2 linked regions of the Streptacidiphilus rugosus AM-16 genome follow. The protein of the gene in region 2 binds, or shares a complex with, the protein of the main gene of each other region. Links are inferred from orthologs where the notes say so. Each region holds a gene or a part of one and is shown on either strand. Other genes may lie near its edges.

The links.
Region 1: the proteins of BS83_RS36735 (region 2) and BS83_RS19025 are in contact, whole or in part, in a crystal structure (PDB 3ZGX), measured with the Bacillus subtilis proteins. The link is inferred for Streptacidiphilus rugosus AM-16 from one-to-one orthologs.

The regions. Positions count from the first base shown.
Region 1 is NZ_JQMJ01000004.1:2,183,773-2,187,028, forward strand. What follows is about bases 1-2,959. They hold BS83_RS19025 (segregation and condensation protein A), read right to left. Parts: upstream 1,958-2,959; coding sequence 1,043-1,957; downstream 1-1,042. Other genes in these bases: scpB (SMC-Scp complex subunit ScpB), read right to left, coding at 25-699; BS83_RS19030 (hypothetical protein), read right to left, coding at 2,024-2,620; BS83_RS19035 (ParA family protein), read right to left, coding at 2,605-2,959. Also shown: more of BS83_RS19035, read right to left, coding at 2,960-3,256. UniProt on the Bacillus subtilis protein: Participates in chromosomal partition during cell division. May act via the formation of a condensin-like complex containing Smc and ScpB that pull DNA away from mid-cell into both cell halves.
Region 2 is NZ_JQMJ01000004.1:6,129,283-6,133,947, reverse strand. The notes cover bases 1-4,368. They hold BS83_RS36735 (chromosome segregation SMC family protein), read left to right. Parts: upstream 1-304; coding sequence 305-4,168; downstream 4,169-4,368. Other genes in these bases: ftsY (signal recognition particle-docking protein FtsY), read left to right, coding at 4,246-4,368; BS83_RS36740 (hypothetical protein), read left to right, coding at 1-70. Also shown: more of ftsY, read left to right, coding at 4,369-4,665. UniProt on the Bacillus subtilis protein: Required for chromosome condensation and partitioning.

The sequences.
Region 1 (3,256 bases), 3.9 Mb from region 2 along the record:
CGTCTTCTGTCCATCTGCCGTCTGTCAGTCCACCGCCGCGACCGCCTCGGCGATCGCCTCGGTAATCGCGCTGCCCTCCTGCGAGTCCGCCTCCACGTCGTCGGCCTCGGGGAGGAAGGGGGCCAGCTCCGGCAGCTCGTCCAGGCCGCGCAGCCCCATCCGTTCCAGGAAGTAGTGCGTGGTCCGGTACAGGAACGCCCCCGTCTCCGGCTCTGTACCCGACTCCTCGACCAGACCTCTCTGTACCAGGGTACGCATGACGCCGTCACAGTTCACACCACGCACGGCGGAGACCCGGGAACGGGACACCGGCTGCCGGTACGCGATGACCGCCAGCGTCTCCAGCGCGGCCTGCGTCAACCGCGACTGCTGCCCGTCCAGCACGAACCGGTCCACGACCGGCGCGCACACCGCCCGCGTGTAGAACCGCCACCCCCCGGCCACGAACCGCAGCTCGAACCCCCGCTCCTGGGCGTCGTACTCGGCGGCGAGCCCGTCGAGCGCCTCGGCGACGAGCTTCTTCGGCCGCTCCAGCACCTCGGCCAGCCGCGCGACGGTGACCGGCTCGTCGACGACCATCAGCACGGCCTCCAACGCGGCCCGCAAGGGCACCTCGGGCCGCGCCTCGGGCTCCGGCCCGGCGGCAGGCGCGGGCGCGGGCTCGGCCGGAGGCCGTAGGCCGGGCTCCGAAGGCGGCACCTCGCCGGGCACCCGTGCCGAAGGCCCGCGGGCAGCCGTGGGCTGCGCCGGCAGTGCCGACTCCCGCGAGGGTGACGGCAGAGCCGCGGCGGCGGGGGACACGGGCTCGGCGCCGTGCTCCGGGCCGGTTCCGCCGTCGCCGTCCTCTTCCGGAGCCCGGTCGGGCCGGGCCGCGAAGGCGTCGGGCTCGTCCGCGCGCGTCAGCGGGTAGCCGGGGACGGCCGCGTCGGCGGGGTCGGGGAGTTCGTCGCGGAAGACGGTCTCCAGGTGTTCACCGGGGCGGGCCTGCCCCGGGAGGCCGAGGCGGCGGCGGGGGCCGGTGTCGTTGCGGTCGTCGGTCATGTCAGCGCTCCTTGCCCTTGCCCGTTCTGGCCGTCTCGTCCTCCGGTGGGGGCGGGGGCGCGTCGAACTCGTCGCCGAGGTCCGCGGCCACCTCCACCTCGCCGTCGGCGACCCAGCGGACCAGGAGCTCCCCCAGCGCCTCCGGCTGGTCGAAGGCGAGCAGCTTCTCCCGATACAGCTCCAGCAGCGCGAGGAAGCGCGCCACCACCGTCAGCACGTCCGGCGCGTCCGCCGCCAGCTCGGCGAAACGGGCCTCGCCCTGCTCCCGCAGCAGCGCGACGATCAGCTCCGCCTGCTCGCGGACGGAGACCTTCGGCGTGTGGATGTGGTCCACGTAGACGACCGGCTTGGGCTTCGGCTCCATCGCCTTGGCCGCGAGCCTGGCGAAGGCGTCGAGACCGATGCTGATGACCACCTCCGGCAGCAGCTCCGCGAACTGCGGCTCCAGGCCGACCGTGCGCGGCCGCCGCAGCTGCTCGGCCTCCCAGCGCTCCGCGAACAGCGCCGCGACCTTCTTGTACGCGCGGTACTGCAGCAGCCGGGCGAAGAGCAGGTCGCGGGCCTCCAGCAGGGCGAGGTCCTCCTCGTCCTCCAGCTCCGCGACCGGCAGCAGCCTGGCCGCCTTCAGGTCCAGCAGCGTCGCCGCCACCACCAGGAACTCGCTCGCCTGGTCCAGGTCCCAGTCCGGGCCCATGGCCCGGATGTGCGCGATGAACTCGTCCGTCACCTTCGACAGCGAGACCTCGGTGACGTCGAGCTTGTGCTTCGCGATCAGGCTCAGCAGCAGGTCGAACGGGCCCTCGAAGTTGTCCAGGCGCACCAGGAAACCGCCGGACGGCTCCTCCACGGGCGGGGCTTCCGGAGCGGGCCGCGGTGCGGCCTCGGGAGCCGGCTGGGGTTCGGGCAGGGTGTGCATCGGGGCCTATCGTGCCCTGTCACCCCACGGCGGGGCGAGCGCCGCGCCTGCGCCGGGCCGCGGGCCTCAGCGCCCGCGCAGCCGCCGGACCAGGATGCTGGCCTCGCCGCGCTGCTCCAGGTCGGCCAGGACGACGGCCACCGCCTCCCGCACTATCCGGCCGCGGTCCACTGCGAGCCCGTACTCGCCGCGCAGCACCAGCCGGGCGTGTTCGAGGTCGAACAGCTCCTCGGCGGAGACGTAGACGGTGATCTTCTCCTCGTGCCGCTCGCGTCCCGTCGGCCGGGAGCGCGGGGCCCGCGGCTTGCGGCGGGCGGCCGGGGGCTGGGCGACCGCGTCGGACGCGGCCTGGGCGGCCTTGGTCGCGGCTCCGGCCTCACCCCGCGAGGGGCCGGGCACCGAGGGCGCGGAGGCCGGTGCGGCGACCGCGCCGTGCTCCCCCGCCGGATCGGCGGGGCGGCCCTCCTCCGACGCGGAGGCGGGCGCCTGGGGCCTCGGCTGCTCCCCCGACGGGCCGGCGGAGGATCCGTTGGACGCGGCGGGAGCGGTTGGTGCCGCCGGGCCCGCCGGCTGGTCCGGCGCGCGCGGCACGGGCGTGAGTGCGGTCCCCCCGGTGGTCCGGAACAGTTCGTCCGCCCCCGGGAGACTCACTCGACGGGGCACCGGGCGAGCACCTCCCTGGCGAGCTGGCGGTAGGCGGCGGCGCCGACCGAGTTGGACGCGTAGGTGGTGATGGGCTCGCCCGCGACCGTGGTCTCGGGGAAGCGGACCGTGCGGCCGATGACGGTGTGGAAGACGTGCTCGCCGAAGGCCTCCACGACCCGCGCCAGCACCTCGCGGCTGTGCACCGTGCGCGAGTCGTACATGGTGGCCAGGATGCCGTCCAGGCGCAGGTCGGGGTTGAGCCGCTCGCAGACCTTCTCGATGGTCTCGGTGAGCAGCGCGACGCCGCGCAGCGCGAAGAACTCGCATTCCAGCGGCACGATGACGCTGTGAGCGGCCGTCAGCGCATTGACCGTCAGCAGGCCCAGGGAGGGCTGGCAGTCGATGATGATGTAGTCGTAGTCGTTCAGCAGCGGCTTCAGCGCCCGCGCCAGCGCCGACTCCCGCGCCACCTCGCTGACCAGCTGCACCTCGGCGGCCGACAGGTCGATGTTGCTCGGCAGCAGGTCCATGCCGGGCACGGCCGTCTTCAGCAGCACCTCATCGGCCGTCAGGCCCCGCTCCATGAGCAGGTTGTAGACGGTGAGGTCCAGCTCCATCGGGTTGACGCCGAGTCCGACCGAGAGCGCGCCCTGC
Region 2 (4,665 bases):
GCAGGCCGTCGCGGACCACGAGCAGTTGCTCCGCATGGACGCAGCCCAGGCGGTGCCGGCTTACTCCTGACCTTTCCGCGAAGGTCAGGCAGCGGCATCGTCACCTGGATAGTGCAAGGGACGCCCTCGTGGCGTCCCTTCGTCGTTCTCGCCCCGTTCTCGCCCCCACGTCGTTGACCCCTCAACCGTGGGATGCCCGGCGCACACACAGATGAAACCGAGCCGTCACCGGGCTCCACCAGTGCCGAGAGCTAGGGTGTCCCCGAAAGGGAACAACCCCGAGCGGGACAGGGGAGTCGGCGCGGTGCATCTGAAGAGCCTCACCCTGCGGGGGTTCAAGTCCTTCGCCTCCGCGACGACCCTGCGGTTCGAGCCCGGCATCACCTGTGTCGTGGGCCCCAACGGTTCCGGCAAGTCCAACGTCGTGGACGCGCTCAGCTGGGTCATGGGCGAGCAGGGCGCGAAGTCGCTGCGCGGCGGCAAGATGGAGGACGTCATCTTCGCCGGCACGACCGGCCGTCCCCCGCTGGGGCGCGCCGAGGTCGCGCTCACCATCGACAACACCGACGGCGCGCTGCCGATCGAGTACTCCGAGGTCACCATCTCGCGGACGATGTTCCGCAACGGCGGCAGCGAGTACGCCATCAACGGCGACACCTGCCGGCTCCTCGACATCCAGGAGCTGCTCTCCGACTCCGGCATCGGCCGCGAGATGCACGTCATCGTCGGTCAGGGCCAGCTCGACTCCGTGCTGCACGCCGACCCGATGGGCCGTCGCGCCTTCATCGAGGAGGCGGCGGGAGTCCTCAAGCACCGCAAGCGCAAGGAGAAGGCGCTGCGGAAGCTGGACGCGATGCAGGCGAACCTGACGCGGGTGCAGGACCTGGTCGGCGAGCTGCGCAGACAGCTGAAGCCGCTCGGCCGGCAGGCCCAGATCGCCCGGCGGGCCGCGGTGATCCAGGCGGACCTGCGCGACGCGCGGCTGCGGCTGCTGGCCGACGACCTGGTCACCCTGCGCAAGGCGGTCGAGGAGGAGATCGCCGACGAGATGGCGCTGCGGCTGCGGCGCAGCGGCGTCGAGCAGGAGCTGGCGCAGCTTCAGCAGCGCGAGGCGGTGCTGGAGGCGCAGGTCGCGCAACTCGGCCCGGCGGTGGAGCAGGCACAGCAGACCTGGTTCGAGCTCTCCTCGCTGGCCGAGCGGGTGCGCGGCACGATCGGCCTGGCCGAGGCGAAGGTGCGGCACGCCCGCTCGCCGCAGACGGAGGAGCGGCGCGGCCGCGATCCCGAGGACATGGAGCGCGAGGCCCAGCGGATCCGCGCCGAGGAGGCGGAGCTCGCCGAGGCACTGGAGGAGGCACAGTACGCGCTGGCCGAGACGGTGGAACGGCGGGCCGAACTGGAGCGCGAGCTGGCGGCGGAGGAGCAGGCGCTGCGTGCGGCGGCGCGGGCGCTGGCCGACCGGCGCGAGGGGCTGGCCCGGCTGCAGGGCAAGGTCGCGGCGGCGCGCTCGCGCGCGGCCGGAGCGGGCGAGGAGATCGGCAGGCTCGCGGAGGCCCGCGACGCCGCGCTGGAGCGCGCGGCCGCGGCGCAGGAGGAGTACGAGACGCTGCAGGCGGAGTCCGATTCGCTGGACACCGCCGACGACGCCCGCGACGCCGAGCACGCCTCCCTGCGGGAGGCCCTGGCCGCGGCCGAGGAGACCCAGTCCCGTGCCCGCGACGCGCTGAGCGCCGCCGACCGCGAGCACGCCGCGCTGACCGCCCGCCGCGACGCGCTGGCGCTGGCGCTGCGCCGCAAGGACGGCACGGCCGCGCTCCTCTCCGCCGCCGACCGCCTGGTCGGCCTGCTCGGCCCCGCCGCCTCCCACCTGACGCTGACCCCCGGCGCGGAAACCCCCCTGGCCGCCGCGCTGGACCGGGCTGCCGACGCGGTCGCGGTCGCCACCCCGGCCACGGCTGCCGACGCCCTCCGCCTCCTCCGCAAGGACGACGCCGGCCGGGCCGCCCTCCTCATCGCCACCCCGTCCCCCGAAGACCTCGCCTCGCCGCCCGGCAGCCCCGACACCTCCGGCCCGGCGGGCGCCGGTGTGTCGGCGAACGGTCCCGCCTGGCTCGCCGTCGGCTCCGCCGCGCCGACGGCCTCCGGCCCGATGGGTGGGAGTAGTCCCGAGAACCGCCCCGCTGCTCCGCCTGTCGGCTCCGTCGGGGATGCCGCTCTTCCCGCGGGGGCGGTGTGGGCCGGGGAGTTGGTGAGTGGGACCGCCGAGGTGGTGGGCAGCGTCAGGGCGTTGCTGCGGGGATATGTCGTGGTGGAGGGGCTGGACGAGGCCGAGGCGTTGGTGGCCGCACGGCGGGACCTGGTGGCGGTGACTGCCGAGGGGGACGTGCTCGGGGCGGCGTACGCGTACGGCGGGTCCGCCGGGGCGCCGAGTCTGTTGGAGACGCAGGCCGCCGTCGACGAGGCGGAGGCCAGGCTGGAGGCGCTGGCCTCGCAGCGGGAGAGCCTGCGGGAGCAGGTCGAGGCCGCGACCGCGGAGCGCAAGGCGCTGGCCGCGCGGGTCGAGGAGATCAACGTCGTCCGGCGGGCCGCGGAGAAGGAGAAGGCCGCCGTCGCCCAGCAGGTCGGCCGGCTGGCCGGACAGGCCCGCGGCGCGGCCGGTGAGGCGGAGCGGCTCGCCGCCGCCGCGGCGAAGGCCGCGGACGCGCAGGAACAGGCCGCGATGGAGCTGGCCGAGCTGGAGGAGCGCCTGTACGTCGCCGAAGAACTGCCCGCCGACGAGGAGCCGGACACCGAGCGGCGCGATCGGCTGAACGCGGAGGCGAGCCGGGCCCGGTCCGGCGAGATGGAGGCCAGGCTCTCCGTGCGGACGCACGAGGAGCGGGTGCGCGGGCTGGCCGGTCGGGCGGACTCGCTCGACCGGGGCGCGCGCGCCGAGCGGGAGGCCCGTGCCCGTGCCGCCGCGCGCGCCGCCCGCGCGCAGCACGAGGCGCAGGTCGCCTCCGCCGTCGCCGAGGGCGCCCGTCAGCTGCTCAGCCACATCGAGCACTCGCTCGCCGCCGCTGCGGCCGACAAGGCCACCGCCGAACAGGAGCGCGCCGCCCGCGACGCCGAGCTGGGCCGGGAGCGCGTCCGCATCCGCGAGCTGAAGACGGAGCTGGACAAGCTGACCGACTCGGTCCAGCGCGACGAGGTGCTGCGGGTCGAGAAACGGCTGCGCATCGAGCAGCTGGAGAGCAAGGCGCTGGAGGAGCACGGCATCGAGGCCGAGGCGCTGCTCGGCGAGTACGGCCCCGACCAGCTCGTTCCGCCGTCCCTTCCCGCCGAGGGGGAGGAGCCGGAGGCCGATCCTCGACCCCGTCCCTACCGCCGGGCGGAGCAGGAGCGTCGGCTCAAGGCCGCGGAGCGGGCCTACGCCCAGCTCGGCAAGGTCAACCCGCTCGCGCTGGAGGAGTTCGCCGCGCTGGAGGAGCGCCACCAGTTCCTCAGCGAGCAGCTGGAGGACCTGAAGACCACCCGGCGCGACCTGCTCACGGTCGTCAAGGAGGTCGACGAGCGGGTCGAGCAGGTCTTCACCGCCGCGTACCACGACACCGCGCGTGAGTTCGAGGGCGTCTTCTCGCGGCTCTTCCCCGGAGGCGAGGGACGGCTGATCCTCACCGACCCGGAGAACATGCTGACCACCGGCATCGAGGTGGAGGCCCGCCCGCCGGGCAAGAAGGTCAAGCGGCTCTCCCTGCTCTCCGGCGGCGAGCGCTCGCTGACCGCGGTCGCGCTGCTGGTCTCGATCTTCAAGGCGCGCCCCAGCCCGTTCTACGTGATGGACGAGGTGGAGGCCGCGCTCGACGAGACCAACCTGCGTCGGCTGATCTCGATCATGGAGGAGCTGCGCGACAGCTCCCAGCTGATCGTGATCACCCACCAGAAGCTGACCATGGAGTGCGCGGACGCGCTCTACGGCGTCTCCATGCGCGGCGACGGCATCTCCCAGGTGATCAGCCAGCGACTGCGCGACGAGCCGCGCCGACCGCCGCGCCGGATCCGCAGGGAGTCGGTCCCCGAGCAGGCGGTTCCCGAGCAGCCGGCCGCCGAGCCGCCGCCCGTCCAGGAGAAGGCACCCGAGGAGCCGGCCCCCGCGGTGGCGGTGCCGTCCGAGCCGTCCGGGGACTGACCCCAACAGGTTGACTTATTGGACAAACGTCACAGGACGACGGGCCTCCCTGAGCCGTACCCGATACTGGGAGGGCCATGGAAACCGTCATTCTCGCTGTCATCATCGCTGTGGTCGCCGTTTCGGCGGCCGCCGGTCTCGTCGTCACCGGCCGACGTCGCAAGCAGCTGCCGCCCGCCCCGCCGGCGCAGCCGCAGATCACCAAGCCCGCCCCCGCCCCCGCCGAGAAGGCCGAGCCGCAGGTCGGCGAGGACGCGGCGGTCAGCGCGCCCGAACAGCGCCGCACGGTCGAGGAGGTCGAACTCCCGACCGAGACCGCCCCCGCGGAAGCCGCCGAGGCCCCCGCGCTGGAGGTCCCCGAGCCGACCGCCGGGCGCCTCACCCGGCTGCGCTCGCGTCTCTCCCGCTCGCAGAACTCGCTGGGCAAGGGTCTGCTGACCCTGCTCTCCAGGGACCGCCTCGACGAGGACACCTGGGAGGAGATCGAGGAGCTGCTG